Regions from separate parts of the Oceanobacillus sp. HCA-5259 genome, predicted to be linked through region 4. Evidence: riboswitches for the same ligand, from Rfam matches in the RefSeq annotation. Region 4 holds a riboswitch; each other region holds the start of a gene.
The links. Region 4 has a riboswitch for cobalamin ahead of WKU33_RS15625 (ribonucleoside-diphosphate reductase subunit alpha). Riboswitches for the same ligand answer to the same signal wherever they lie in the genome.
Positions count from the first base shown of each region.

Region 1: linked by a shared signal. The riboswitch ahead of WKU33_RS00370 (acyl-CoA thioesterase) and the one ahead of WKU33_RS15625 (ribonucleoside-diphosphate reductase subunit alpha) in region 4 are both predicted to bind cobalamin.
Region 2: linked by a shared signal. The riboswitch ahead of WKU33_RS03385 (DUF4430 domain-containing protein) and the one ahead of WKU33_RS15625 (ribonucleoside-diphosphate reductase subunit alpha) in region 4 are both predicted to bind cobalamin.
Region 3: linked by a shared signal. The riboswitch ahead of WKU33_RS13245 (ABC transporter substrate-binding protein) and the one ahead of WKU33_RS15625 (ribonucleoside-diphosphate reductase subunit alpha) in region 4 are both predicted to bind cobalamin.

Region 1 covers NZ_JBBKBV010000001.1:80,235-86,754, forward strand. The annotation lists gene tenA (thiaminase II) at 165-839, shown strand; gene WKU33_RS00365 (hypothetical protein) at 890-1,084, opposite strand; cobalamin riboswitch at 1,271-1,447, shown strand; gene WKU33_RS00370 (acyl-CoA thioesterase) at 1,632-2,114, shown strand; gene WKU33_RS00375 (hypothetical protein) at 2,467-2,727, opposite strand; gene WKU33_RS00380 (DUF4367 domain-containing protein) at 2,976-4,142, shown strand; partial or broken gene WKU33_RS00385 (SDR family oxidoreductase) at 4,221-4,313, opposite strand; gene WKU33_RS00390 (HXXEE domain-containing protein) at 4,336-4,842, opposite strand; gene WKU33_RS00395 (hypothetical protein) at 4,952-5,257, shown strand; gene WKU33_RS00400 (hypothetical protein) at 5,682-6,320, shown strand.
Region 2 covers NZ_JBBKBV010000003.1:182,815-191,422, reverse strand. The annotation lists gene WKU33_RS03405 (ECF transporter S component) at 1-405, opposite strand, end outside; gene WKU33_RS03400 (ABC transporter ATP-binding protein) at 369-2,021, opposite strand; gene WKU33_RS03395 (energy-coupling factor transporter transmembrane component T) at 1,994-2,881, opposite strand; gene WKU33_RS03390 (DUF4430 domain-containing protein) at 2,896-3,747, opposite strand; gene WKU33_RS03385 (DUF4430 domain-containing protein) at 3,966-6,425, opposite strand; cobalamin riboswitch at 6,571-6,755, opposite strand; gene WKU33_RS03380 (GNAT family N-acetyltransferase) at 7,025-7,486, opposite strand; gene WKU33_RS03375 (ATP-binding cassette domain-containing protein) at 7,913-8,608, shown strand, end outside.
Region 3 covers NZ_JBBKBV010000025.1:25,771-34,378, forward strand. The annotation lists gene trpB (tryptophan synthase subunit beta) at 1-556, opposite strand, end outside; gene WKU33_RS13230 (cob(I)yrinic acid a,c-diamide adenosyltransferase) at 648-1,235, opposite strand; gene WKU33_RS13235 (adenosylcobinamide amidohydrolase) at 1,284-2,768, opposite strand; gene WKU33_RS13240 (FecCD family ABC transporter permease) at 2,779-3,804, opposite strand; gene WKU33_RS13245 (ABC transporter substrate-binding protein) at 3,794-4,786, opposite strand; cobalamin riboswitch at 4,899-5,085, opposite strand; gene glmM (phosphoglucosamine mutase) at 6,075-7,418, opposite strand; gene WKU33_RS13255 (CdaR family protein) at 7,466-8,608, opposite strand, start outside.
Region 4 covers NZ_JBBKBV010000036.1:5,319-13,926, forward strand. The annotation lists gene WKU33_RS15615 (ribonucleotide-diphosphate reductase subunit beta) at 1-952, opposite strand, end outside; gene WKU33_RS15620 (flavodoxin) at 996-1,463, opposite strand; gene WKU33_RS15625 (ribonucleoside-diphosphate reductase subunit alpha) at 1,557-3,791, opposite strand; cobalamin riboswitch at 3,924-4,117, opposite strand; gene WKU33_RS15630 (sigma-54 interaction domain-containing protein) at 4,264-5,670, opposite strand; gene pruA (L-glutamate gamma-semialdehyde dehydrogenase) at 5,876-7,423, shown strand; gene WKU33_RS15640 (ornithine--oxo-acid transaminase) at 7,482-8,608, shown strand, end outside.

The DNA of each region.
Region 1 (6,520 bases), on a different contig from region 4:
AACATGTTACGCGCAGACCGCCTTTTTCCATTATAAAAAGAGCGGTCTTTTTTAATGGGAAAGGTAAAAGTGTTTCATACACATGTAACGAAAGGCTTTCGGCAAATCGAGACATACCCTTTGTGGTGTAGAGAGGTTCTATACCAAAAAGGGAGGAATAAATCATGAGTGAACAGTTTACAGATCGTCTGTGGAAAAAGGTCCAGCCAATTTGGGAAGCTTACTTGGAGCATCCGTTTGTAAAGGGAATCGGGGATGGGACGCTCGATAAGGAAAAGTTCAAGCATTATATGAAGCAGGACTATGTCTATTTAATTGAGTATTCGAGAGTTTTTGCAATCGGGAGCGCAAAGTCACCGGATTTACATACGATGACGATGTTTGCGAATCTATTGCACGGGACATTGAACATGGAAATGGAATTACACAGGGAATATGCAGCCCGCTTTGGTATTACAAGTGAAGAACTCGAGGAAACTGAACCATCAGCAACGATGACTGCTTATACAAGTTATATGCTGAATGTTTCCCAGCTTGGCGGTGTAGAGAATGCGATTGCATCTGTGCTGGCCTGTGCATGGAGCTATAACTATATTGGAAAAGAATTAGCGAAAAACCCAGAGTCATTAGAGCATGAGTTTTACGGTAATTGGATTCAAATGTATTCCTCAGAAGGATTCACCGAGCTTGCCGAAAACTGCCAGAAGCTCATTAACGATTACGCAGCAGGAAAATCTGAAAAAGAGTTGCAAGCGCTTGAAGATATTGTTGTAAAAACAAGTAAATTTGAATACATGTTCTGGGAAATGGCAGAAAATATTGAGATGTGGCCGTTATAAGAGAGTAATGGGGGAGTGCTTGTCGCTCCCCCCTAATTTTGTTAAGCGGTTTATTCTCTTTTTTCCTTATCTTTCCTTGAATCACTTGATGGCATTTTCAATCCTGTAAACGGATTGATCTCATATGACATATCCCGATCATGCTCTTTCTCTGTTTTACTTACATTCTTACTTAATGCAACAAAATACCAAACAAAGGGTACTGCGACAATGAGCAATATAAGTCTTGGAATCCAGTCGCTCAACAGATCACTCCTCTTTTAAAGTTAGCGAATATTGTAATGATTATTTCTAATTATTCATTATTACGTTCCACATTTGCTATATGTTTATGTTTCGTTTTTAATAAACTTCCATTAACATTGCTAATTTAAACAATCTATACTATGCTTGATACAATACTTAGCTTTTTATGGAAAATAACTACATACGATAAGACCCGTAATCATGGTGTCTAAGGAGACTTAATAGGGAATCTGGTGTGAAACCAGAACTGTACCCGCAACTGTAAATGCTGACGAAATAAGTAAATCCACTGTCTTGGACGGGAAGGAATTAGAGTAGGATGAAGCATAAGTCAGGAGACCTGCCATTATTATGAAAGTTATCTTCTTCGGGAGCTGGGAAGGTATAATGAGGTTTATTCTGACTTTTAACGGTAAAAGATTACTGTTTTATTGAGGATGCTATCTTTATTATACCCATCAGTTCTGATGGGTTTTTTCATTTCCTTAAAAACTCTCCCGAAGTCTCTTAAGCGGTCACTTCAAAGAACAGAGAAGAGGTTATGAAATGGAAGAAAAATTACCAGCGACAATTTCGAGAACAATTCAGACGAAGCTTGTTTTACCTCCGGATACAAACCATATGGGAACAATTTTTGGAGGAACTGTTTTAGCATCAATTGACGAAATAGCGGCGATTGCTGCTATGAAGCATAGCGGGAGTGTGGTCGTCACGGCATCGATCGATACGGTGAATTTTCTCTCAACTGCTAAGGCGGGTGATATATTAAAATTGGAGGCGGTCGTCGTCTCTACGGGCAGAACCTCGATGGAAGTGTATGTGAAAGTGGAATGCCAGCATTTGGATACAGGCGAAATAACAACGACGACTACTGCAATTCTGACGATGGTTGCAATTAATAGTGAAGGAATTCCAACCAAAGTGAGTGGCGTGATTCCGGAAACGGAGGAGGAGAAGCGTCTGTTTCAAAGTGCGCAAATAAGGAAAAGTCGACGGATGCAGATACGGGAGTATTCAGAGGGCAGGTAAGAAAGAATCCTGCCTCTTTCCCATTATACATGAAACTATAAAATAAAAATGCTGTGATAACTTAGGTATCCGGGGCTAGCTACGTCCGGCTCCAGCGCCCAGCAACTATCAAACTTCACACTCCTCCAATCGATAAAGAAGACTTGCCGAGCGGTCTTTGTGAGGCTTAGTCGCCTTTATACCCTTGTGGTGAAAGTCAACATCAACTCACTATCGTTCGTTGTGTTTCCTTTATCTCATTCCGGAGTGCTCCAGTTTGTACGTTGCTACGACGCACAGGATGTGCTAGTGCAGGTGTTGCGACAGGACGTCGCGTTTTTAACCTGCAAGGGCGCTTGCGCCTTTGTTTTCATCATTTAATATTTTCTTTCCTACGCCTTGCAAACTTCACGAAGGTCACATAAGCAACAGAAGCAGCAAGCGCAGCAGTAAACAATGGTAGCCCAAATGAATTGCAGCCTGTAATAACGGTTTCCTGGGAGAGACCAGTACGCATGCTCCAAGCTGAACTAATATTCGGAGTATATATCCATGTTAGAAACATGCCAGACAGTACCTGGAATACGGTGAACATTACAATAAAACTAATGATAAAGACAAGATACTTTTTCATTAAATATCCTCCGATTCATACATTTATATCTTACATACGAGTGGCAAGTAATTAAGTTTCATTTTACTAAAAAATAAAATTCATATCCATCTAAATAACTATCCCCATTTACCAAGTATTGGGGTATAATATTCTTTAGTTTTACAAAAGGGATTTTCCTATACATGTCTACATGAGAGAGGAGTTAGGGGTCACTTTTTCAATTGTTATTTTTAAAGATGTTGCATAAGTAAAAGGGGGAAAAAGAGATGAGAAAAACCATTGCCTTATTGATAATGGCAAGCTTCTTACTGCTTGCCGCTTGTGGGGAAGATAAGGAGCCGTTAACAGAAGGCCAAGTGTTGGAGCAGGCAATTCAAGCGAATGCTGATTTAGAAAGTTATACGACAGAGATGAAGATCGATACAGAGATTATGGATATGATTGTATCGATTGAAGGTACGGCTGACGTCACACATGATCCGGACACACTTTATTTAGACATGACGATGGGGATGACTGGAATTTCTATGGATGTGGAGACATATATCGTTGGTGAAGAAGTGTATATGAACATGTTCGGTGAATGGTTCATTACGGATGAAGAAGAAATGGGACTAGAGAGCTTTGACCAATTAAATGAAGGTGAACTTGAAAAACTAGAGGCGTTTGCTGATCAATTTGAAATGACGGAGGAAGAGGATCAGTATATCCTTGCGTTAACCGGTGAGGGAGAAGAATTTGAGGAATTAATCGAACCATATTTCGATACATCAATGGGAGATTTGACGATGGATATTGACTTGGAAGAAGACCTTTCCGACATTACGATTAACAGTTTTGAGACCGAAATGAAGGTTGATAAAGAGTCAATGTTGATCCAATCACAAACTGTTCAGGCGGAATTTGAAATGGACGGTGAATCTATTCAAGTTACAGCGGAAGCTACGGTGTCGAATGTGAATGAAGTTGAGCCAATTGAAATTCCAGAAGAAGTAAAAGAAAATGCTGTAACGGAAGAGGAATGGGAAGAAGATTTTGCATTTCTCGAGGAAGAAATGTCACTTGAGGAAATTAAGGAAAATGTAGATTATACGATTCCCGATGTTACATTCGTACCGGAGGGCTATGAAATGACGGAATCCTATTATTCCTCGGATGATGAGTCAGAGATGGTCTATCTCATTTATGAGGATGAAGATTGGAACGGCTTCGTATTTAGCATCTATCCTTCACAAGAGGATTATGATGGAATGTTTGAAGGGGAAGAGACGGAGACAATCACTATTAATGGTAATGAAGGTAATCTGGCGGTTGATGATGATGGTTTCATGTGTCTCACTTGGGAACATGAAGATGTGTTTCTTGAATTAATTGGCGAAGAATCTGAAATGCCGAAAGAATTGTTTCTGCAAATAGCAGAGGGGATTGAGTAAGAGCACATTTCGTCTAATAAAAAGCGACAGGGAATATTTTTAGATAATCTCTGTCGTTTTTTTGGTGTGAAAATTTTATTATATTGCGGTAATTCCACCATCCACGATAAACTCAGAACAAGTGGAATAACTGGATTCGTCGGATGCTAAGTAAAGGACAAGATTTGCTACTGTTGAATTTTGTCTCGAGGAGTTAGTTCCATTTTTCTGCTGCTTTATGACTGAGGAGAAAAATAGGAATAAACAAGATTAGAATTACGACTGCACCTAATAAATTGTTGAATGTTAATAAACCAGTATTAGATATATGATAAGAAAGAATAATATAATAAGGAATGATCAGTGATACAGAAGTCCAAAGACCTGGAGTATAGCTGCGTAAGTATAAGGATTGTACGGGATAGGTAAAAATATTTAAAGCAAATAACAGATTTAACCCGAGAAATAGAAGATAGTGCTCAGTTATTGTTGTAATTACAATCAGAATAGCTACTGGGATAGAAAGTAAAAATACAACGAAAGAAAATCTGGCTGCATTCATTGTCTCAAATTTCCTGAGTTCTTCTTCTACAAAAGCAGGGATTCTTTTGCGAATTCTTGGATACGTTTTGTTGAACCATTTTTCAATTGTCATGATTTCTTCTAGGTTGTGGAGCATGAAAATGATGGTGAAAATTAGGACGAATAGATGGATATCCATAACCTTTTAACTCCTTTCTTAGAAATGCTCTTTTTTAAAACCTTTCTATAACAGTATTTTAACATGATTATTCCTATCTTTATACGAGTTTATAATTAATACTTTTCGCATGGCTGGAAGGCAATCGGCGGGTAGGTTATTATCTGAAGGCTGTCTTCCTTTAAAAAGAGTAAAATATTTTCTCCGCTTGAATACATTAAAGAAGGAAAAGATATTTGGAGGTGTACTCATTATGTCATCACCACAAGAATCAAAATCAACAAACTCTTCAAATGAGATAATATCTTTAGAAGAACTTTCCTTTGTTTCAGCCATGTTCTTTGTTATCGGTGCAATGATCTCCTTTTATGTTGCTTATAAAAGACTTAAAGATTCGTCTTTAGGTGGACCGCCGATATTGCAACCCGTGCCATAAAGTGAAACTCATTCAGTGGGGATATCCTTACCTCTCCCACTGAATGTTAGTTGAACAGAATCATGGATTTATTACGGACTGTATATCCCAACCTTCATATATTGGGTTTCCCTCATGTTTCAATCGATGTATCGCAGGACTATCGCATGATATTTTCCAGGAACGGATTAATACAGAGAACTTGACAATCGAAACCGTGGCAGAAAAGATTGCTTTGAAATCTGAAATCCAACTAATCACCGATAAACGGGGGAAATTCAAGAGAAAGCTAGACAGGTTAAAAATACAACTTAGTCATATCCGATGGTTTTAAGAGAATTTATAGGCGCAATCATTGAAACCAAACACTCACTTCCGCCGTAAAACTACAAGTGAGTGTTTTTCATATTAACCTAAACCAATTCCAAAAGGGGAGAGCCACCAAATGACCTTTCTAATCCAACATCAATGGGAAATTTTTATCGCTGCAGAGATACTGTCCTTTATCTCATTAATTCTATTCGGGGTCATCCGCTATTTTTTCAACAAACGGAATTTAAGTCTTATCTTTCTGCTGTCTTTTCTCGGCTTATTTATCGTTGAGGGAGTGCTTGCTCTCCTTATTTACCGGGAAACAGGCGAGATTTCGATGTTTCAAATTGTTATTTTGATTTTTATTTTGTATGCGTGCACTTTTGGCATCAATGATTTCCGGAAGTTGGACCGTTGGATGCGCTTGAAGATTGGTAATTTGCGCGGTATCGACTTACTTACTGAAAGGGATAAAGAAATCATCAGGAGACAAAAAGACCCGAAATATATTGCCAAAATCAATCGATACAGCTCCATTTTCCATTTACTTATATTCGCAGCCGTCCAGATTGTTTTCTGGAGCTATGGAATAAAGGATCTCAATCAGGCGATGAATTACCTGACTGATCTTTCGTGGATTGGTGATGACAATTACTTGGCATCACCTTATGCAAATGAAATGATGTATAACATTTCAATGGTTTGGGGGATTGTTTTTATTATTGATTTCATTTATTCGTGGTCTTACACCATTTTTCCGAGCAAGTCTTAAGCGGGAAGTGGGGTATTTAGGAATCTTAACATCCTGACGTTGATAGCTCCTCTTAGGCGAAATGAGCTGGTCAATAGGGATTGATAACCTTCTATATGTCCGGAATACTGTCATGTTGCTCACGGAATTTGTATTTTCGATATTCTGAATGCATAGTCACCTGAGAAAAAGGATTCATCTCGTTTTCCGACCCAAATTTC
Region 2 (8,608 bases), on a different contig from region 4:
AATGAATCCGGCCATTCCCCAACAAACCATTTGCCACGGGGTCCACGGACCTTGGCCGAGCACCATGTTGGAAATAAGCGCTGCTGAAGCTCCGATGGCTAATCCGCTTTGGGGGCCAAGGGCAATCGCAGAAGCAATGATGACAAAGGTCGTCGGCTGGACACTCGGCAGTGCGGCGAAGGGAACCCGCGATACACCTGCAATCGCTGCTAATACTGCGAGCATGACCATTTCTCTGCTTGTCATACTTTTCCTTGAGAAACGAATAATGGATGGAAGCAGAATCGCGATAATAAATAGAATACTAATTAATAAATAATGCTGAACAATAAATTTTGGAAAAAAGACTAATAGTAAAAAGAAAATTGCTACACCGATGATGGTAACGCCTTTTTCATTTGCCAACTTGCTTTTGCCTCCTCTACTGTAACTACTGTCGGAACTTGGCTATCCTTTGTAATCCGATTGATCATGGTCGTATAATAATCATTGTTTTTGAAAAAGGCAGTCGTATCTTCAGTAACGATTATCTCCCCTTGGAACAGCATACTGCACCTCGTCACATGCTTTGCTGCAAATTCAACGTCATGGGTGACCATCATAATCGTGACACCTGTATGCTTGACTGTTTGAATAATGGAAGCAAACTCCTCTTTGAAAGCTGGGTCCATTCCTTTTGTCGGCTCATCCAGTAATAAAATTTGTGGATTTCCAATCAAAATGCCGACAAGTGCTGCCCGCTGCAATTCACCACCACTTAAATCATATGGATGCCTGTCAAGTAAAGCTTCCATCTGAAATTCCTTAACTAGGGTTTGTACCTCTGTTTCTGATTTCCCGTGTTTCATAGCTAGAGCAGTATATTCTTCCTGTAATGTCTCATGTAAAAAGTAGAGCTTTGGATTCTGTGGTAAATAGCCGATCAGCTTCCGGTCGATTTGTTTTACCTTCTTACCTTTATATCGGATTCTTCCATGTTGGGCCGTAAGTAGGCCAGCGATAATTTTAAGCAGGGTCGATTTTCCAGTGCCGTTTCCGCCTAATATGGCTAACCATTCTGCCTCTTGAACGGTTAAGGATAAATTATTTAATACCGGTTCTGTATGCTTTGAATAGCTATAGTCGATTTCTTTTAACTCAAGCAAAGGCTTTTCCGGCTTTACCTGTTCTTCCTGTTGTGACTGATTCGACGTAATATCCATTCCCTTTAACCATTGCTTGGCTTCCTTTACATGGAAGGGGATGGCAGGCGTTTTTGGGATGCCTGTAAATGCTAAATACAACTGGGAAGCTTCTGGTAAGTAGGCCGTCATGTTTTCAGCTAATAACGAAAGAGCTTTCCGCGGGCTTTCGGAAAATTTAATTTCTCCCTGTTCCAGCACGACAATTCGGTTAGCTAGGGGAAATAATTCATTTAACCGATGTTCGACAATGATGATCGTAATACCCAATTCATCATTTAACTGCTTTAATAAATACATAAAGTTTTTTGCTGCAATCGGATCGAGCTGTGCAGTCGGTTCATCTAGTATTAATATTTTCGGGTCAAGCAAAAGAACGGAAGCGAGGTTGATTTGTTGTTTTTCTCCACCGGATAGCTCGCTCGTGTCTTGCTGCAATAAATGATTAAAGCCAAAATAATGGACGATTTCCGCTGTTTTCTTACGCATTTCATTGGTTGAAAAACCTAGATTCTCCATGCCAAACAGCAATTCGCTCATTACGTCGCTCATGACAATCTGATTCTCCGGGTCTTGAAATACCATCCCGATATCTTTTGCTAATGTGACGGCATCATGTTGCTCGAATGGAATGCCTTGATAGTAAATCTCACCGCTCCGTGTGCCGTGGAGATTCAGCTCCTGCTTCATGAGGCGGATGAGTGTTGATTTTCCGCTCCCGGAAGGCCCGCATAGGACAACAAAATCACCTTCATGAACGGTGAAGTTAATATTTGTTAAAGCTTGCTCGGAGGAGTTCGGATAAGTGAAATTTAAATTTCTCGTTGATAGAAGTTCCATTTGATGACCTCCTTGCCTTCCGTCCAAATCGGTAAACTGATAAGTACAGTCCAACTAAGAAGATAGAACCAGCTGTATCCCTGTAACATGATAGATTCCAATACCGGTGTCAGCGTGAGTATCGTTTTATTGCTCTTCCAACCGATTAGGGTCAGCAGACTAAGTAGAAGAAGAAAAACGAGCACCGCCCAATCCCGAGACTTCCAGAGATAAGCTTCATATTGACTTCTTTTCTGTAAGCCATACCCGCGCGCTGACATGGAATCAGCGGTTTGTACTGCTTCTTCAAGCGAGTAGGTTAATAGAATGTGAATAAATAACATGCCATTTTGTGCTTTCTCCCGTAGTTTCCCATCTTTCATGGAAACACCCTTCATTTCCTGCACGTCCTGAATATCCGCCAATCGTTTGCGAAATAGCGGCATAAAGCGAAGGGCGAGCATAAGAATCAACGCCCATTTCGGAAAGAATTTGGAAAAAAGATAGAGAAACTTATCGGACGTCATGACAATATTAAAGGTTGTGAATAAAGCTAATATCCCTGACAAAGTAAGAGCGATCATGGCACCTTGAATGATCGCTTCCAAGTAAAAGGCCCGTGAAAAGAGTTCAAAGAGCACAATATTCCCTTGCTGGTTAAAAAGAGGTGTGAACACAAAAACGAACAGAGCTAAAAAGATAATCATGTATTTCCATTTATTCAGCTCGACCCCTTTATCAAGGATAAGATTCACAAAAATAATAGAAAGGAGAGCTGCGGTTAAAAAAACCGGATGCTGATTCATCATCAAACCGGCAATAACAATGATGTAGTAGAGCAATAGGACAAATGGGTGAAAGGAACGGAATCCTCTAAGCATGTATCATCCATCCTTTAGTCTTCCAAGTAATTCTTTGTGTATCTCCAGTGCACTTTATACCCGTCAAAAATCTCATAGGCATCAGCACTTCGCGGAATCATAATTCCTTCAACAAAAACATTCCAGCCACTAAGCGGACCTGCATCAAATTCGCCGAGACCACCAATGCTTTTTACATAAGCGCTTGCTCCAGAACCGGTATAATCAACACTAATTCCTTTACTGCTTAATGCACGTAATGTAGCGGCAAGAGCTGTTTCACCGTCCGTGATTTCAACTTCGGTCGGTGCTAGATTTGGTCCGTTTAAGTCACCTGGACTTTCAACCGATACGAATGCTGTCTTTTTTGGAGCAGGTTTTGCTTCTTCTTTCGGTTTTGGGTTGGAGTTAGGTTGTTCATTCTTAGGCTGACTAGGTGTATTAGTATTTTTGCTATCGCTCGATTTAGATGTACCCGTATTTGCAGACTGCTTATTGGAGTTTCCGGCTGAATGGTTGGTATAATCCTTTTGTTGATTGGTATTAGGTGTTGACTCATTTGAATTAGTAGATTCATTCGTTGATTGGTTTGCGTCCGTCTTCGTTGTTGTCGATTCGTTGTCCGTATCCTCGGATGCATCCGCAACTGTACTTTCTTTCTCTTCTTTCTTGGTATTTTCCTCTGATGCTTCACTCTCCTCTGCATCTTCATCATCAGCTTTTTCAGTGTTAGAACGAACTTTGATTAATTCTTTCGTTTCCATAGAGACTGCCGATGTTGGAATAACTGATATCTTTTCCACTTGGATGGCTGCTTGTTGGCCACCACATGCTACAAGTAGAATCATAGAAAAGGTGATAAGGGCTAAACGGAATACCTGCTTCATAACAAACATCCTTTCTTTAAAAGGGTAGAATAATCCACTGGTAGTCAGCGGATTATCCATAGAGTGAAACTTCAATCAGTGGGGGTTTTTCTTCATCCTCATTGATTGTTAGTTGAACGAATCGGAGTGCTAGCGTCCGTTATCTCCCGCCTAAACTTTCACGAAGACCCTAAAGTTTTGAGGTGGGAGTTTTACGGACGGTTACACCGGGATAAATATTACTCTGTAACTTTATTTCTGCGCTTAATATACAATAGAGCACCGGCTGCGATTAGGATGAATCCTAATGCTAAGAGATTAAACATATTTGTTGCTGTCATTGGCAGTTTCTTACCTTTTTTATCTTTGTCATTATCTACCAGTGGCGGGGTTGCTCCGTCTTTATCATCGTCGGCAGGATCTTTTTGTCCTGTATCATGTTTAAATACTCCAAATGTGCTAAGGTGATCGGTTGTTAGGGTGACAAATCCGGCTGTTGCATCATAAGTGCTGCCAGATAAAACGTCCCAGCTTTCCGTTTCTTCATTGAAATGGAATGCTTTTATTTGGTTAGCATCGAGCCCTTGCACTGCGTCTGCGTCAACTGCCAAGCCAATGATAATATCATGATTAAACTCGGAAACAATCGTTCCATCCACGGTTAAGGTAAAGTCATAGACAGCACCGATTGCTTCTTTAACACTTTGTTCAGCGAGATTGACTTCAATTGTTTCACCAAGTTCACGTAATTGTTTCACTACAGGAACAGGAATCGTGATGATCGTATCTCCGTTATTAATAACGAGCGGCTTGTCTGCCTGAACAAGGTAGTCGGCAGCTTCAGCTTCTACCGCAACTGTAAAATTAGCTAATTTGTCTGCATGATGGGGTGTTACTACGACAGCATGTTCAGTTTCATATTGGTGCAGGTTGTCTTTTGTTATGATAACTTTATTCGGATCGTCAGATGGATTGTTTTTGTCATTGTCCCCATCGTTATCACCGTCATCCTTGTCATCGCCAGGCTCTTTCGGATCTTCCTTCTTATCAAACTTAAACACTGGACCAGTACCATTCTTGAATTGATCATAAGCAACTAATGCTAATGCCCCTTGGTTGATTGCGAAAACACTTGAAACATCATCTTCCGGTAAATGTTTAAAGCTGCCATCTTCCATTTGGAAGCTGATAAGGTGTTCTAGTAAGTTTCCGCCAGATTTTGTAAAGGCATCGCTTGTTGCGTCAACTCCGACAGCGGATAGGCCGATAATGACCATTGCAGCGGATTCCGCTGAATACCCGCCATTAAACTCTTCATCGTATCCGCCTTTATCCCCTTGTTGTTTGCTCATAGCTTTAACTGCTCGGTCAAGTGCAGCCTTCACGTCCGCATCATCCGCATAAGCGCTTAAAGCAAGCAGGCCCATCCCAGTAATATCCGGGCTTGGTCTTTCACCAAAGAAGGACCAGCCGCCTGCATCCAGCTCCATCTCAAGGAATGCTTCAATGATGCTGTCCCGTGTCCAGTCTGTACCTTCTGGGATCGGATAATTGAAACTATCAATTGCGAGCAAGCTATAAACGAGTTGGTTACTTAATGGCATTTTTTCATTCAGTAACATCTCAATCAAGTTGATGCCGTTTATATCTGTTGCATCATACCCGGCAGAAGTTAAGATAATAATGTTTTTTGCAATTTCTGTAGCATTCCCTGAGTAATCATCATTGATGGAAGCGGCTACTTCTTCGGCCATGTCATTTGAAACATCAGCACCAGCAGAGTGAAGGGCGGAGAATCCGTACCAGTCCATTTCAGCTGGATTGGACGAGAGATAATTGATTACAGCTTGGAGGGCTTCTGTATAATCTTTATCCGCAACTACCTGTTCTTTATCTTTTTTCTTATCTTTTTCATTTACAGGTGGCTCTTCTGATTTCTCATCTTCTTCATCAGCCGGTTCTTCCGGTTCACACGAGTCATCGACGACAAGTTCAAGCGTGTCGCCATCTTTAACCGTATGACCGAGTAACCCAACTTGCATCATGTCGCCATTCATATAGGTCGACCAGTATTCACAATCTCTTTCTAATGGTTCACCTAAGTAATTCACAAATGTTAAGTATTCGGAATCAACGCTCACATCTACTTTTACATTTTGATTTGCAGCAGCTTTAATTAGAGCGTCATAGGCAGTCGTGTATTGTGGCATGGATACAGTAGTCTCTGTAATAACTGTCTCCCCATTTGCATCTACTGCAGAAACCGCAACATCAAATACTTGAGGTTCGGCTGCAAGGTCTGTAAGAATAAATTGAATATTATCCCCGTTCGTTACTTCAGTTGAACTTGCTCCCATGTCTTGGAATAGACCATTCACATAAAAGGACCAGAAGTTCGATTCGGGATCAGCAGCTACTCCGCCAATACCCGTAATCATCTCGCCAAAGTCATAGCTGTCCCATTCGAGTTGATCATCTACTTCTCTAATCACATCAAAGGCAGTATCCCCATTTGAAATTTCCACTGCTATAGTGTCTAATACTGCAGAACCATCTTCATCAACAGCGGAGATGGTGACAGCATTCTCCAAGTTTGCTGCATTTACGGTTTGCAGGCCGAATAATCCAGATTGCGAGAGAAATAGAATGGCAGTCATCACCACGATAAACAGTTGCTGTAATCTACTATTTCGAACCATTTGTATACCCCCATCTTACGTATTTTTACCAATAAAAAAACATCTCTACCTTTAGAGATGTATAACAAAGCAAGCGTTATCAATCATGGATCAATCCATAATACATAACTACTATCAGCCACACCTCCTATCCTCGTAGGTTTATAAATTGGCGCTAAAATAGGCAGGTCTCCTGGCTTATGTTCATCGCTCTCCATTGCCTTCCCATAATAAAACAGTGGCTTATGAATGAAGAACTCGCATTTACAGTGGCGGGACCGCGCCGGATTTTCACCGACTTCCCTTTTCATGATTTTAAAATAAAAATCAACCTATTTTTTCGCATATTTAGTTGTTGAAAGGGGAGAAAAAGTTTCTCCAGATACTATGTATTAACTATGACTTAAGTATAGCAAAAATTATGAGTTTGTCTATGGGGGGAAAGAAAAGGACTTTCTTCATTAACAATTCAACTAGCTGCCGATATAAATAATGTGCCCACGCAATAGCTGCTCAATTTGATAAGGATAAAGGTTAGTGAATCCATAGTTAACTAATATTATCAATCAAATGTTTGTTTTAACAAATTCTCATTTATATAGTGCTAGATTCAGGATTTGTTACAGTTTCAATTTCATGCCTTCATGTGTTGCTCTAAATCCTAATTGTTCATAGAATCGCCGTGCCTCTGTTCTTTTTTTATCAGTCGTAAGCTGGATCAAATGACAGCCGCGTTCTTTTGCTCGTTCGATTGCCCATTGAATTAGCAGCTTGCCCACACCTTGTCCACGTGCGGAAGCAGATATCCTGACACCTTCAATCGTTGCACGCCAGCCTCCTTGGTAAGTGATGGAAGGCGTAAAGGTGATTTGCTGCACTCCGATGATCTCCTTGCCAATACACGCTACAATCAATTCATTATTTGGATCTGAATCAATTGCAAAAAAGGCTTCTCGATAACGATTTGGGAGAGGTTTTTCGTACTTCTCCCGAGAAGCACCAAGTACATCATCCGCAAGCAAGGCGACGATACGTTCCAAATCCTCTACGGTTGCTTTCCTAAAACTAATGTCAGATTCCATTCTCATTTCCCCCCAGTTTATTGAGAAATTCCTATATAATCATTTATTTTCACTATAAGTATATACAAATAGCCTAATTACTCAACTTTAAAGATTGAAAAATTGGCCTTTCATCACTATTCATGAGTTTCGTATCTGGGATAAATTCATCGATGTATTCATCATCCCCGTTTTTTAATTGGTAATCCATCGGAATCTCTTTTACATTTTTTAAAAAAGAGGGATTTTCAAATACTAATTGAAAACTTAACCTGACTTTATTGGCATCTGAAAAGTGCTTATCTAGCGTTATCCTAATTTCATGCACTTATCAGAATCAGGGGCTTTTTTTATTATAAAAATACTGCTCATCATATTTTTTACCTATACTATTAGAGTGTGATAATATTAGCATTGGTTAACGGTTAAAGGAGCGAGGGCGATAACATGTCAGCAAATAAAGATGAAATCATATTACGAGGATTAAAAGAAAATAACTTGAAAAATATAGATTTGAATCTGCCAAAAGAGAAGATCATCGTTTTCACAGGCCTTTCCGGTTCAGGAAAAAGCTCAGTCGTCTTTGATACATTAGCTACCGAGAGCAGAAGACAGATGACATTGAATTATCCTCACTATGTCCGGAATCAAATGCCGAAGTTTGAGCGTCCCCAAGCTGATCTTATGCAGAATTTAAGCCCGGTTGTTGTCGTGGAACAGCGGCAATCAGGAGGAAATTCACGTTCAACGGTCGGCACGTATATGGATATCCATCCATTGATTCGCTTATTGTTCTCTAGGATTGGTGAGCCAGCAATTGGCTCTGCGACAGACTTTTCTAGTCAAAGTGCGTTCGGCGGTTGTCCGGAATGTAGCGGCTTCGGCGAGGTCATTGCACCAGATTTGAGAAAAATTGTGGATGAAGAGAAGTCACTCCGGGAATACACAGTAAAATTTAAACCTTTATCTCCTTCTGGCTGGCAAGGTAGATGGATGATGACATGCGGTTTATTTGATCCGGATAAACCAATCAAAGATTACCCGGAAGACAAGCGTCGACTGTTATTATATGGCCCGCCAGAGGGGGAGAAAGTGAATGCACCCTTTCATACAAAACATGGACCACAACCCCATGATTGGGAC
Region 3 (8,608 bases), on a different contig from region 4:
CGTGATTAGCGACAAGATCAGCAAATGCTTCATCCACCGCTTCCTTCAGACGTCCCCACCCTTTATCGACAGCTACGACTTCAGCCCCGAGGAGTTCCATCCGGAATACATTCAAGCGTTGTCTTTCAGTATCTTTTTTACCCATATAAATCGTGCACGGCAGTCCGACCATCGCACAAGCAGTCGCTGTCGCAACACCATGCTGACCTGCTCCAGTTTCCGCTATAATCCGCTCTGCACCGGTTCTCTTCGCTAAAAGAATCTGTCCGAGCACATTATTAATTTTATGGGCCCCTGTATGATTCAAGTCTTCACGCTTCAAATAAATTTTAGCCCCACCGACTTTTTCAGTCAGATTTTTCGCAAGGGTTAGTGGATTCTCACGTCCAACATACTCTTTCAAATAATACCGATATTCCTCAAGAAATTCGGGATTATCCTTATATTTCTCAAAAGCTGCACCAATTTCGTCTAAAATATCCTTCAAATCTTCCGGGACAAAGCTTCCTCCGAAATCACCAAAGTAACCTTTCTCTGCTACATTCTCTTTACTCAACTCTACTCATCTCCTACATGAAATTTCAAGATTCTCTTCATTATAAATAAAAAATGAAATAATTCAAGATTGTATTATAACTTTACTTTTTTCACTTTTTCCTATTACTGCCACGAAAAACCCTTGCACTGCGGGCATACTCCACATCCGCAACTTGCAGGCGAGAATTAACTACACGGGCTGCTGCAAAGAAATAATCAGATAATCGATTCATATACTTTAACGGAATTGGATCTAAATCTTCTTCCCGCTGATAAAGTTTTACAATCTGTCTTTCCGCTCTTCTTGCCACTGTTCTCGCAACGTGTAAATATGCAGCGGCCTCCGTTCCGCCTGGGAGAATAAATCGTTCAAGCTCTGGTGCCTCGTCTATTAAGACATCCATTCTCTCTTCCAAATACGTAATCATATCTTCAGAAAGCTCGTGAGGACGTTCTTTTTTCGATACATTAGAAAGCTCAGTTCCGCAGTCAAATAATTCATGCTGAATTTTTTCCAAATCAGCAATGAGGTCTTTGAACGGTTCTTTATTCTTATTGAGCCCAGCTACCGCAAGACCTACAAAAGAATTCGTTTCATCAATTGATCCGTAAGCTTCCACCCGAATATCATCCTTCGTCGTCATTCCACCTATTAACGCGGTCTTTCCTTTGTCACCAGCCCTTGTATACAGTCTCAAATGAATCGCTCCTTTTTTTGTTTTTATACTCTCAAGCAAACGTTTGATTTACCCCTGCTCAGCTGTTTTTTTCCTCTTTAACGTTTTGGAAATGGCCCTCTTCATTTCTTGATAAACAGCATTTCCTATTAGAGCACCTAACTCCGTCGCGGTTCCAGCATAATCCAATTCCTTCCCTTGTTGGGTTGCGGCAATTAAAATACTGTCTGTAGGAGTTCCTGTTGCGACCGTACCTGTCTTCCGGTCTTGAATAGCGAGGTCTCTTAACACTTGAGCCTTCGCCTCCGTTGCCGTGATCGTTGCCTGAATAAAGGCTTCTTCCGTTAAACTGCCATTTACAAAAACCCATGTATTAATCGTTCCCGGAGCAACTGGACCAACAAGCGGCTTTGCTCGTGAGCTGTCCACCGCATTTCCAACACTCGCTGTCACAACAACTAAGATTGAAAAACCATTACCCTCATAAATACCAAAACTGTAATCTTCCAAGACAATTGCCGTCATCATTCCAACCGTCTGAGCCGGCGGGAAACCTCGCCCTTTTAAATAAGCTCGCATTTCCTTCCGGTGATCATTACAATAATAATTCTCATCGACATGCCGATTGACAAAGTATTTATACCAGCCAATCCCTGCGCCAACGATACCAGAGGATATCGTTTTCAGCGGGAGATCTGAATGGAGTACGATTTGCTCTGTACTAAAAGAAAGGTTTGTTTCATCAATTGACCACAGTTTTTTTCCCTGCCACGTCTTCTTGCTTGGCATTAAATGCAGCTGTGGCTTGGCTATTTTAGAGTGGGCCTGCTTAATGACCTCTGTATCGAACACCGAGTTAATCAGTTCCTCAGAAAGCACTTCATCTGGATTTTCCAACGCTTTTGCTTCGCCCTCATCCATTAAAAGCAGGCGATCACAATAAAGGCTCGCAAGGTTTAAGTCATGCAAAATCGCCACGACTGTGAGGCCCTTTTCTTTTGCACTTTTTCTGAGCAAATCAAGCAATTCTTTTTGATAGGCTAAATCAAGATGGTTAGTTGGTTCGTCCAAAAGAAGAACTTTCGGTTGCTGCACGAGAGCTTGGGCCAGGAATATTCTCTGCTGTTCTCCTCCAGAATGTTCCATCACCGAGGTGTCCGCAAATTCAAGGATGTTCGTTTGCCGCATGACACGCTGAACGATTTCCTCATCTTCTTTTGTCCATGATCGGAACAAGCCGCTATGGTGCGCATAACGACCAAGTGACACCATTTCTTTTACTGTATAAGGAAAAACTTGGGGAGTGAGTTGGGGTAAGACGGCGATTTTCTTAGCTAATTCTTTCTTAGAGTAATCGGCAATGTTTCTCCCCGCTACTTCAATTTTTCCCTGTTGCAGATCGAGCAGTCCACTAATCATATTGATTAAAGTTGTCTTCCCACTGCCATTTGGTCCTAGAATTCCAAAAAACTCTCCTTCATTTACGGAAAAACTAATGTTTTTTACAATCTCTTCACCATCATAGCCACCCGAGGCATTTTTAATTAAAAGCATGGTTCACCTCTCAACTTCTTCTCCGTTGTTTAATTAATATTATCGCAAATACCGGTGCACCTACTAAAGCTGTAATCACTCCGACAGGCAATACTTGAGGTGAGATAATTGTCCGCGATAATAAATCGGTCAATATAAGAAAGCTCGCTCCAATAATCATCGACAACGGCAACAAATGGACATGATCAGAACCCCATAGCTTTCTAGTTAAATGCGGGATAACTAAACCGACAAAGCCAATTGTCCCGGATACGGCAACCGCTGCACCTGTGAGGATGGAACCAGCAATAAGAATAAGCATTTTCCTTTTGCCAACGTCAACGCCTAAATGCTGGGCCCGTTCTTCGCCAAGCGACATCGCATTCAGTTCTTTTGTATTCATTAATAAAATGAGTGAGCCAAGAATAAAGAAAGGGAGAATGATTCCAACATAGCGCCAGCCTCGCATCGATACACTGCCAAGCAGCCAACCGATAATCTGCTGCAACTCATCCCCTGTTAAAGCGATAATTAATGAAATAACCGACCCTAAGAACGCGCTGAAAATGATTCCCGTAAGAATAATCGTTTCTACGCGCATCGTCCGGTCAATTTTTCGTGCAAAGTAAAGCACAATTATAATGGTCGCTAACGCTGTTACAATGCTTAAAAACGGCAAAGTAAACATCCCGATAACCGGTAGTGATATTCCGAAAAACAATGTTGCAACAGCACCAACGGAGGCCCCAGAAGATACTCCAAGAATATATGGTTCCGCGAGCGGATTCCTTAGCAGTCCTTGGAAGGCCGCTCCCGCAATTGCGAGTGAGGCCCCGACAAGTCCTGCCAACAGTACTCGTGGCAAACGAATCTCGTATACAATACTTACATACATTGGATCGACATCAGCACCAACGGGTAAGCGAAAGGCTTCGCTGCCAATCACTTTAACAATATCAAGAATCGGGACGGATACACTGCCAATCGAGATGGCAAAAAGCATCGCTCCAATAAGAAGCGTAAAAGAAATTCCATATTTTGTTACATTACTCTTCATCAAACAGCTCCGGATAAACCGCTTCAGCTAATTCTTTTGCCCCTTCTGTGAGTCTCGGACCGGAACGAGTAATCAAATCAGCATCAATATCATAAACTCTTTCATTCGTAACTGCTTCAACTACATCAAAACCATTTCGCGAAAGAACCTCTTCTTCTGGATTTTCAATATATGCACCGTAGGAAGTGATGATGACATCCGGATTCAGTTCAATGATTTCCTCTGGATCAAGCGCGAGCCATCCTTCATGCTCACCAGCGGCATTTTCAGCATGAATCATTTCCAACAGCTCATGAATAAACGTATGCTGACCTGCTGTATAAATATCCGGTGCAGGGGAATTTTCAAAGAAAACTGTCCGTATATCTTCCTCAGCTATCTCGGATGTAAGCTCACGAATCTCTTCAAATTCTGCTTCCATTTCCGCAATCAGTTCTTCTGCCTCTTCTTTAGAACCGATAACTTGTCCAATGGTTTCAATCGTCTCGTAAGTGCTCGCAATATCCTGCGCATCTTGAACGACGAATACTGGTATACCTGCAGTTTCAAGTTGTTCGAATGCTTCCTGTGCACTGCTCACCCCTAATTCATGGGCGAGGACAATATCCGGGTCAAGGCTAAGGATCAGTTCCACATTCAATTCCATGCCGCCAATTTTTTCAATTTCCTGTACTTCTTCCGGATAATTATCATGATCCGACACACCGACTACCTTATCCCCTTGTCCTAAAGCAAATGTAATTTCCGTATTGCTCGGGATCAATGAAACAATCCGCTCCGGTTCTTCCTCAAGCGTTATTTCATTATCTATTGCATCTGTGAGTGTCAGTGGATAATGATCACCGTTCGTTGACTCTTCTTCAGTTGTTTCATCTTTACCTGTATTTCCAGTTGCATCTTCATTGTCTGTCGCGCCTTGTCCGCAAGCAACTAGCAGACTAAGTAAGAACGCGAGCAGCAAACCCTGCCATAATCTTTTCATTTCCATTCCTCCAATAATAAATTCATTAAAAAAAGCATCCCACACAGTGTGAAGATGCTTCAGTAAATAGGTATACATCCATATAGACCCATCACCTGACTATCCTCGTAGTGCTGGCGTTACAGAATAGGCAGGTCTCCTGGCTCATGCTCATCACTCCGCTGCACCTTCCCATGCATTTAACGCACAGTGGTATTTACAGCTCGTTCGCACATACAGTGGCGGGACCGCGTTGGACTTACACCAACTTCCCTTTTAAGAATTCAACAATCGAATCCACCTATTTCTATTGCATTTCATTTTATCAAATGAATCTATATCATATCGTACACCTTTTTCATGTGAAAGTCATCTTTTTATTCTTGCCCGGGCAAGAAGGCAAATCAATATCTTATTTAACTTTTTCTATCGAGGATATTGAATGAATGGAAGAAGGATTCTACCATTCCTCAGCAAACTGCATTCTGGGTGTTTTCCCATTCGAAGGAGCGGAATGCGATGTAGGGAAAATAAACTGCGGTTGCTTTCCCTTGTGAGGAGATAGAGAGCTGGATTGGGAAAATAAACGGCGATTACTTTCCCTTGAGAGGAGATGGAGCGCTGGATTGGGAAAATAAACGGCAGTTACTTTCCCTTGGGAGGAGGTGGTGCTCTGGGATGGGAAAATAAACGGCGGTTACTTTCCCTTGGGAGGAGATGGAGCGCTGAAATGGGAAAATAAACGGCGGTTACTTTCCCTTGAGAGGAGATGGAACGCTGGGATGGGAAAATAAACGGCAATTACTTTCCCTTGAGATGAGACGGAGCGCTGGATTGGGAAAATAAACGGCAGTTACTTTCCCTTGGGAGGAGATGGAGCGCTGGATTGGGAAAATAAACGGCGATTATTTTCCCTTTAGATGAGATAGAGCGCTGGATTGGGAAAATAAACGGCGATTACTTTCCCTTGGGAAGAGATGGAACGCTGGAATGAGAAAATAAACTCCGATTAGTTTCCCTTGAGATGAGATGGAGCGCTGGAATGGGAAAATAAACGACGATTACTTTCCCTTGAGAATAGATGGAGCGCTGGAATGGGAAAATAAACTCCGATTAGTTTCCCTTAAGATGAGATGGAGCGCTGAATTGGGAAAGTAAACTGCGATTACTTTCCCTTGAAAAGAGATGGAGCACGGAATAGGGAAATTAACAGCGATTAACATTCCTCATAAGCGCGGATATAGCAATAGTAAAATAAACACAAAAAAACTGCTCCCTTGTCCCTTGACAGAAAGCAGTTTTCAATCAATTACTCTAACCCAAGTAAATTTTCAATCACGGAAACCACACGGTCGGCATATTTATTACATGCTTCTTTCGTTTCCGCTTCGACCATCACACGGACAAGTGGCTCGGTTCCGGATGGACGGACGAGCACACGGCCATTTTCACCGAGTTCTTTTTCCACCGCATCAATTTCTTCCAAAATAAGCGGGTTGGTCAATGCTTCATTCTTATCCGTTACTTTAACGTTTTTCAGAACTTGTGGGAATACTTGCATCTCTCCAGCTAATTCCGATAAAGGTTTCCCTGTATCTTTCATAACATTTACAAGCTGTAATGCAGTTAGCATACCGTCACCTGTCGTAATAAAATCGAGGAAAATGATATGACCGGATTGTTCTCCGCCAAGGTTGAATCCGCCCCTACGCATTTCCTCCATAACATAGCGGTCGCCTACATCGGTTTTATCACTATGCATGCCATTCTCTTCAAGCGCTTTATAAAAACCGATATTACTCATGACAGTTGAGACGATTGTATCTTCACGAAGTACGCCTTTTGACTTCATATATTTTCCACAAATATACATGATTTGGTCACCATCAACGATATTACCTTTCTCATCGACTGCAATTAAACGGTCACCATCTCCGTCAAATGCAAGACCAATATCTGCGCCCTTTTCCAATACAAGCTCTCTTACCGCTTCTGGATGAGTGGAACCTACACCGTCGTTAATATTCAAGCCATTCGGTGATGTGCCAATCGTGTAAATGTCTGCCTCGAGGTCCGCAAACAGATGAGTTGCAAGACTGGATGTTGCACCGTGTGCACAGTCGATAGCAATTGCAAGGCCGTCAAAGTCGTTATCAATCGTATCTTTTAAGAAAGAAATATACTTTTGTCCGCCTTCAAAATAAGCATTCACTGTACCGATGTTTGCTCCGACCGGTCGCGGAAGTTCGTCATCCTCATCGATAAGCTTTTCAATCTCTGCCTCCTGCTCATCCGTCAACTTAAAACCATCCGGACCGAAGAATTTAATTCCGTTATCTTCCACCGGATTGTGCGAAGCGGAAATCATAATACCTGCATCAGCACTCATTGATTTCGTTAAATAAGCCACTCCTGGAGTAGAGATGACGCCGAGACGCATGACTTCTGCACCGATAGAAAGTAAGCCTGCGAGCAAAGCTCCTTCAAGCATATGACCTGAGATACGTGTATCTCTTCCGATGATCACTTTCGGATTTTCCCTTTCCTTCGTTAGTACATATCCGCCGATTCGACCTAATTTATAGGCAAGTTCCGGTGTTAAATCTTTATTCGCCACACCTCGGACACCATCGGTCCCAAAATACTTCTTCATTCATACCTCTCCTTTTAATAAACCATCTAAAAGTCACTTACTTAAGTCTATTCGATTTCAACTGTGATTTCCTCAAACTCGGGAGTAACTGTCACATCTTCTACCTCATCCCATTCCACTTCAACTGGCACAAGATGTTCACCCGGTTCAAGCCCTGCCAAATTAACAAAGACGCGGAAATCATCAGGACTCAGCTCTCGAAGGAATGTTTCATTTCCTGTTACGGTAATATCCATTTCGGCTTTACTTGGCTCGACATACGTTACAGCTAGTCCGTCCTCAAGTTCTTCCTCTTCAATCGCCATGGCTTCTAGAACCCGTGCTTCTTCCACTTCAACCGTTACTTCAATTGTTTCCAATTTTCCTGTATATACACCATCCGGGAGATCGAAACCAACATCAATCGTTCCAGATTCCGTAATTTCCGAGAGATCGATTTCTTCCGTTGAGATGGAATCAATTTGTTCAAGAATGTCACTGACTGCAAAAATCTCAACCTCATCCAGATTAGCAGAAATGGACAACAAGGAAAAGTCCTCTGGTAATTCACCGGTTGTTTCAATATCAATTGGAACAACTTTGCTTGGACTCACGAAATCAACAGATATAACAACCGTCTCCCGGTCCAAGCGAACTTGCAGTTCATTTCCTTGCGTATCATACACATTCACCGGTACTTCTCGGTTCGAAATCGAAGTCTCCTGTCCGGCCACATCGACATAAATTTTAACGACACCGATTTGTTCCATAATTCTTCTGGATGTTGTAATTTGGACACTGGACTGATCTAATTCATAGCCCCCGACCTCTACTCCCGGCGGCAATTGATCGGTATTTAAAAATTCCACCGTTATCGGGTATTCCTGACTTGCCCTTTCCTCGATGGATACCTCGATTGTTTTCGGCTCTATATAAACGCTAATATCATCAGAAACCGTATGCTGCAATTCTACCGTATGATTTCCCTCTCCAAGTCCCTGTAGGTCTACGTAGACGGTAAAATTACGATTGAAAATAGCAGGCATAATCGTTGCGGGAGAACCTTCTAATGTCACAGTTGCATATTCCGGAACCCCACTTACGACATAATCATCCGAATTAATATCGATTTCCACTGGAACATCATCAAGTGTTTGGGTTTGTAAATTCCTTCCCGGAATAGAAGATTCAGAGCTGGATGAATTGGATTC
Region 4 (8,608 bases):
TATCTACATATGCGCGAATCCATTTCATCGGATTATCGAAGTAACCATCATATATCTCACTTAAGCCCAACATACGTAACATCTTATTCGCTCGATATTTAATATAGCCTTCCATTTCATCTAAATCAATTCCATCAACATGAGCTAATACATATCTGGACCAATTAATCTCTTGTTCCACCGAATGACGGAACGCATCATATACCCACTCATTGAACGCTTCCGTATTATACTCCGGATTCTCAGCTAGTGTTGCGCGGAACAATTCGCCAATATATCTTCCGTGCTCGAGCTCGTCCCGATTAATATAGCTGATCATCGTACTAGTTCCTACCATTTTATTATTTCGTGCTAAGTTATAAAAGAAGGCAAATCCGGAATAGAAAAACATTCCCTCCAGCAGAGAAGTATAGACCATGACTTTTAATATGTTTTTGATTGTCGGATTCTCTGCAAATTCATTATAAACTTTGATAATCCGTTCGTTCCGTTTTAGGAGAACTGGATCTGTCCGGCCTAACTCGAATGACTTATTCTGTTCATCCAACGACACGACAGATGATAAAACATACGAGTAGCTCTCATTATGCACAGCCTCTTGCTGCGAAATTACAGCCATAATGGATTGTACGGATGGATCGGTTGCGTATAAAGATAATAACAAGGCCGTCCGTGTCTGTGGTGCATCTAACGTAGACAGTAATCCGATAATCTTCAAATAGGCATCCTGTTCATCCTTCGTCAACTCGGGAAACTGCCTAATATCGGAAGACATATTGATTTCATCCGCTTGCCAGTAGTTTCCTAGTAACTTTTTGTAAATCTGATACCAATGGGGATATGCAATATCATTCCAATTTAAAATACCACTGGACTTCCCCCCAAAAATCCCTGTTGATTTATTAGGGTTTTTTGGTTCTAACGTTCTAGCTTTTTTTAAAACTACAGTCATATTTGTATTCCCTGCCTCTTTTAATTTTCTATTCTTACTCACTCTATACGCCTACTGTCACCCAGCTCTTCTGCTCTTTTTCTTTTCTTACACTTTCTACAATTCCATCTACCCAATTGGAAACTTTTATCTCCTGGCTTCCCCTTGGGGACTGTTCTATTTTCAAACCTTCCCATGGACTATTGTAAAATCTAGCTAGTTTCGTAACTGCAAGACAGAACATCTCTTCCCCGCCAAATTGGGTTTCGCCTGAGCCAAACACGGCAATATTATCCGGCTTATAGCCGACATCCGCTACAAAGTCTTTTACTTCAGCCGGGGTACTACCCAGATCCCATGTAAACGTCCCTAACATGACGATATCGTAATTACTTAACTCAGGAAAATAGGCACCCATACCAATTTCATATAATTCAGGTTGATAACCGTGATGATTTAATCGATCCTGGATCATCTCCGCTATTTCCTCGGTATTGCCACTAAAACTATGATAAGCAATGAGTATGTTCATTTATTTCACTCCTGTTTATAACGTACGATTAATCCCTTTGTCATCGATTCCTTTGGGCAGAGATATGGGAAAGTAAAAACTTTCCCATATCCATTATTGACACCACTCACATTCTTCAATATCTGTAGAAGAAGAGCGTACATAGTAAGTTGTTTTCAGTCCGCTCTTCCAAGCCTGTAGATGCAAGTCTAGTAAAACAGAAGCCCGGATCGTGTTCGGCACATACATGTTAAATGAAATCCCTTGGTCTACGTGTTTCTGGCGCATTGCATTCTGTTTCACCGACCAGCGCTGGTCAACAATATAAGCGGAACGTCTGTAGATATGGTAATTATTGTGGTCCATATCTGGTGCCGTTACAGGCATTTTAAAGTCTTTCTTCTCTTCATGATAGAAAGGTTTAAACACTGGGTCGATTCCTGCAGTAGAGCCGGCAATAATCGAAGTAGACGCATTCGGTGCAACAGCCATTACATAACCATTGCGGATTCCGGTTTCTTTCACCCGCTCCTTCAATGCCATCCACTCTTCGGAATCATCGTACCCTCTGTTATCAAAGTACTCTCCTGTACTCCATTTACTTCCTTCAAATACTTGATAGCTGCCTTTTTCTTCCGCTAAATCTGCTGATGCAGAAATCGCTAAGTAGGCGATTTTTTCATAAATTGCATCGGTATATTCTACAGCTTGCTCTGATTCCCACTCAATTCCTTCTTTTGCAAGCAGATGGTGGAATCCAAATGTACCTAGACCAATCGCTCTATACTTTTGGTTCGTGAGCGTTGCTTGTAATAATGGCAACGTATTGATATCAATGACATTATCAAGCATGCGAACTTGAATTTTGATGAGGCGTTCCAATACATTATCTGGTACAGCCTTTCCTAAGTTGACGGAGCTCAGGTTACAAACAACAAAATCACCAGGCTTGTATTTTTTCACAACGGCATTTTCTTCCGTGAGATATTGCTGGACAAACTCTGTCGGGGATTGGTTTTGCGTAATCTCCGTACATAAATTCGTGCAATAAATCATCCCAGTATGAGAGTTCGCATTCCGGCGGTTCACTTCATCTCGGTAAAACATGAATGGTGCCCCTGTTTCAAGCTGGGACCGCATGATTCTCTTCATAATTTCAATTGCAGGTACTTTCTTTTTCGAATCTAAATTAGCGTTAATGCATGCTTGATATTTCTTGCGCCATTCTCCATCACCTTTCTTCTCATCGTAGAAATCTTCTAGAGAGAAGCCCATCACCTCACGAACTTCATGAGGGTCAAATAAATACCAGTCTCCTCTGTTCTCCACTTGTTCCATAAATAAGTCTGGCATACTTACCCCTGTGTAGATATCATGGGCTCGTAATCTTTCGTCCCCATTATTTAGCTTCAAATCAAGAAATTCCTCAATATCGCGATGCCATACATCTAAATAAACCGAAATTGCACCTTTTCTAGTACCAAGCTGATCAACACTTACCGCCGTGTTATTTAACTGTTTAATCCATGGTACAACCCCACTAGACATCCCTTTAAATCCTCTAATTGAACTGCCCCTCGCTCGGACTTTACCCATGTAAACCCCAATTCCACCGCCATTTTTCGACAGTTGGGCAACATCGCTATTACTATCATAAATGCCTTCTAAACTATCATTTACCGTATCGATAAAACAACTCGACAATTGCCCGTGACTCTTCCCTGCATTAGCCAATGTTGGTGTCGCAACCGTCATATATAAATTACTCAGCGCCCAGTATGCTTCTAGAACGTGCTTCGTGCGACCCTCAGCTGGTTCTTCTTGCATAAGATGCATCGCAATAACCATCCAGCGCTCTTGTGGCAATTCATAGATATTCTTTTCATGATCCATTGCAAGATAACGAGTTGCCAATGTATAAATGCCAGGGTACGTAAATAATAAATCCCTTTCCTGTTCAAGTGACTCACCAAAATAATCAATTTCCCCTTTCGTGTAGCTTGAAAGAAGATTAGTAGAATAAATTCCTTTATCGGTCAATTGCTTTAATAAATCGTAGAAGGGACCATACGAAAGAGAAGCGTCATAACCCCTATTTTCTGCAGCCTTTTGATAGAGTTCATGCAAATAAATTCGTGTAGCAAAATAAGTCCAGTCTGGTGATACTTCGTCTATATTTTCAAGGGCATGGTTAATTAGAGCATCATAAAATTCATCCCTCATTTGGTCAGAATTCCAGAGTCCTTCCACTTTTTCTTTATATTTTTCGGTTTGAATATTTAATCCCTTGGCCCATTCATCAATTAATTCAATCCCTTTAGAACTTTTAGTTTGACTCATTGTTTGCATTTTATTTCCTCCCTTTATGTAAACACATTAAAAAAACCGTTCATTTTCGGGATGAACGGCAGGAAAAAACGACAAAATGCATAAAAAAATACACACTTCTTATCGTTTTACCTTTCTTACACCCCGAAGAAACAAAACTTGCAAGTTATGGCAGGTCTCCTGGCTTGTGCTTCTTCCTACTATAGCCCTTCCCATATCGTCACCTAACAGCAAGCGATATAGTGGTTTACTAATTCGTCCACACGTACAGTTGCGGGGGCAGCTCCAGCTTTTAACTGGATTCCCTTTTAAACAGTTATCTTGTCACCATTACTTATATACTACATTTAGTATTAAATTGCCTTGTCAAGCACTATATATTGAATTCTATCATAGAGTATACCCGTTTTCAACAATTAATAACTTACGAAAAGGTTCCGTTAGCTGAAGGAAAATTTACTCAAATGTTACAGACCGTTAATACGTGCTAAATTTAAATATTAAATTTCCTTATGCGATATTGAAGGCTCTGTCTGCTTATACCAAGAATCTTTGCAGTTTGTGTTATATTATAGTTATTTTCTAAAAGTTTTCGTTTAATATATTCCTTTTCCAACTGTTCCATTCTAACTCGCAGCTTTCTCGAATGAAAATCGATTATAGGGGGACTATCCTTGCTGTTTCTATCATTGTCTCTCTTATATTTATTATGGTTTCGAAAACGAGTGGGTAAATGATGAACTTGAATTTCCTTTTCTTCAACTACTAGATTCATCGCACCTTCAATAGTATGCTCTAACTCTCTTACATTCCCTGGCCAGTCGTGTTCATAGAGTAATTCTTTTGCTTCCGCACTAACATTCTTTATATTCATTTGAAAAAGTGTATTGTATTTATTAATAAATTCCGTCGTTAAAGGCATAATATCTACTTTTCTTTCACGCAAGGGGGGGATGAATAAAGTTACGACACTCAAACGATAAAATAAATCTTTCCTTATTCGATTTTCCATAATCATATCGGCCGGGTCTTCATTAATCGTTGCGATAATACGAACGTCCACCTTTTTATCCTTTGTATCCCCTATTCTTCTTACTGTTCTTTCTTGCAGCACTCTCAAGAGTTTTGCTTGAAGGGAAGCGTCTAAAGAATTAATCTCGTCAAGTAACAAAGTTCCACCATCTGCTTGTTCAAATAGACCGGGTGAATCTATCGCATCCGTGAAGGCCCCTTTCTTTGTACCAAATAATAAACTCTCCATTAAACTTTCGGGTATTGCTGCACAATTCTGGGCGACAAAAGGAGCAGATGACCTTGCACTACCATTATGGATACTTTGCGCAAATAATTCCTTACCAGTTCCTGTTTCGCCAACAATAAGAACAGATGAAGTTGTTCGAGTTGCTAGTTTTGCATCTTCAATTACCGTAGCAAATTCTTCACTATCTCCAATAATTTGATCAAATGTAAATTTGGTGTTTTTCCTCTGTAACACATTTTCCTTAATAACTTGTTCTAATTGAGTGATATCTTTTGCTATCTCGACTGCCTCAGTAATCTTTCCATCTTTTATAATTGGAAAAGTATCATTAATTGTCGTGATTTCTTTTCCAATATTATTAAAGTAAGTTTGTTTAATCCCTCTAGTTTCTTTCCCGGTTGTTAATGTATGGACAAGTGTACTATGCTGATTTTCCTTAAATGAAAAAACTTCTAATACATCCTTATCCAATACGTCAGCTGCTTCCATTGATTCAATTTCCATCATTTTTTTGTTATAAATAATTGTTTTCCCTTGATTATTAATTACGTGGATACCAACATTCACTTCATCCAGCAACTGTTCATATAGTTTATTTCTATGCTTTAGTGCTTGCAGATCCATTACATCATTTCCCATGAAAGTGTTCCCTCCCTATTATCAGCTTAATGGAAATATACTGTAATAGCAAAATAATTTTGCACGGTTATGCGCTTTTTAAAAATAACGCAAATTTATTTTGCATCTCTTTTTATTAAAACCTTGATAAGTCAACACTTAAATAGTTGGCATGATTTTTGCTATTTATACAAGCAAGCGAAATTTTATAAGGAGAGTGGATTCTATGTTAACACCGTATAAGCACGAACCATTTACAGACTTCTCAATAGAGAGCAATCGCAAAAGATTGGAATCTGAGTTAGAAAAAATTGAAAGAAAACTCGGGGGAACTTATGACCTCTTAATAGATGGAGAAAAAGTACTTACTGAAGAAAAGATCACTTCTATTAATCCGGGGAAAAAAGAAGAAATAATTGGATACGTTGCCAAGGCGAATCAGGAACATGCTGAAAAAGCTGTGCAAGCAGCGAATCAAGCTTTCCAAACTTGGAGATATACGAATGCAATTGACCGGGCGAATATTTTAATACGGACTGCAGCAATTATCCGTCGCAGAAAGAGTGAATTTACAGCTTTACTGATTAAAGAGGCTGGAAAACCATGGAACGAAGCCGATGCTGATATTGCAGAGGGTATTGACTTTATGGAGTATTATGCCCGACAAATGATTGAATTAGATAAAGGAAAAGAAATAAATAGTAGACCAGGGGAATACAATCGGTACCTCTATACCCCTTCAGGCGTTGCAGTGACCATTCCGCCATGGAACTTTGCTTTTGCCATTATGGTAGGTACAACGGTAGCACCACTTGTTACAGGCAATACAGTCATACTTAAACCTGCAAGTGCAACCCCTGTAATTGCTGCAGAATTTGTAGATGTTTTATTGGAAGCAGGCATACCAGATGGCGTCATCAACTTCCTACCAGGCAGTGGTTCAGAAGTTGGAGATTATCTTGTGGATCATCCAAAAACAGCGCTAATAACCTTTACAGGTTCACGTGAAGTTGGAACTCGCTTATATGAACGTGCCGCAGCGGTTAATGAGAACCAATTTCACTTAAAACGTACAATTGTAGAGATGGGTGGAAAAGATACAGTTGTAGTCGATAATGAAGCAGACATTGATATTGCTGTCGACGCCATTGTAACTTCTGCATTTGGATTTTCAGGGCAAAAGTGCTCTGCTGGATCTCGCGCAGTCGTTCATGAAGATGTCTATGATGAAGTACTAGAAAGGGTAGTAAAACGCACGAAAGAGCTAACTGTTGGTGAAACTACCACACCCGACGTTAATATGGGACCTGTTATCGATCAAGCTGCCTTCAACAAGATTATGAATTATATCGAAATCGGTAAAGCAGAAGGCAAACTAATGACTGGTGGCGAGGGGGACGACTCCAAAGGTTATTTTATTCAGCCAACCATTTTTGCTAATTTAGATGTAGAAGCACGTATCATGCAGGAGGAAATCTTTGGCCCTGTTGTTGCATTTGCAAAGGCAAAAGACTTTGATCATGCACTGGAAATTGCCAATAACTCTGAATATGGATTAACAGGAGCGGTAATTACAAATAATCGTGAAAAAATAAATAAAGCTTCTAGAGAATTTCATGTCGGTAATTTATACTTCAACCGTAATTGTACGGGGGCAATTGTTGGTTACCACCCGTTTGGCGGATTTAAAATGTCTGGTACGGATTCAAAAGCGGGAGGTCCAGATTATTTGGCACTCCATATGTTAGCGAAAACAATTTCTGAATCATACTAATATAGAACAGTGCAAGGAGCATCATAGTTCCTTGCACTACTCTAAAGGAGGAGTACGGATGACTTTAACGCAAACAACCGAAGAAATTATTGAATTAACCGAGCATTATGGTGCACATAACTATCATCCACTACCGATTGTAATTTCGGAAGCAGAAGGGGTCTGGGTAAAGGACCCGGAAGGCAATAAATACATGGACATGCTTAGTGCTTATTCAGCAGTCAACCAAGGACATCGGCACCCCAAAATTATTAAAGCACTTAAAGAGCAAGCCGATAAAGTAACTTTGACATCCCGCGCTTTTCATAATGATTTGCTAGGTCCCTTGACAAAACGAATTTCAAAATTAACTGGTAAAGATAAAGTATTACCAATGAATACAGGAGTAGAAGCAGTAGAAACTGCGATAAAAGCTGCTCGCCGATGGGCTTATGAAATAAAAGGAGTAGAGGATAATCAGGCAGAGATCATTGCTGCAAAAGGGAACTTTCACGGACGAACAATAAATGCAGTTTCTTTATCTAATGATCCTACTGCAAGAAAGAATTACGGCCCATTTATCCCAAATATTAAGCGAGTAGACTTCGGTGACATAGATGCTGTCAAGCGTTCGATTACAGAAAATACTGCCGCTATTATTGTAGAGCCTATTCAAGGGGAAGCCGGAATCATCATTCCCCCCGAAGGCTATCTCAAAGGAATTCGTGAAATATGTACGGAGAATAATGTGTTATTCATTGCCGATGAGGTGCAAACAGGCTTGGCACGCACTGGAAAAATGTTTGCATGTGACTGGGAAGATGTTGTACCAGATATCTATGTATTGGGTAAGGCCCTTGGGGGTGGAGTATTTCCAGTATCCGCTATCGCTGCGGATAAAGAAATAATGGATGTCTTTACACCTGGATCACACGGTTCGACTTTCGGTGGAAATCCACTAGCATGTGCAGTTTCTTTAGCTGCCCTTGATGTAATAGAAAAAGAGGATCTTGTGACAAGATCACTGGAGCTTGGTGAATACTTCGAAAAAGAATTGCGTAAAATGAACATCCCCGAACTGAAAGCAATTCGAGCTCGCGGACTATTCATCGGTATGGAGTTCGATCATCCTGTTCGCAAATATTGTGAGGAATTAAAAGAAGAAGGCGTATTATGTAAAGAAACTCATGAGAATACAATCCGACT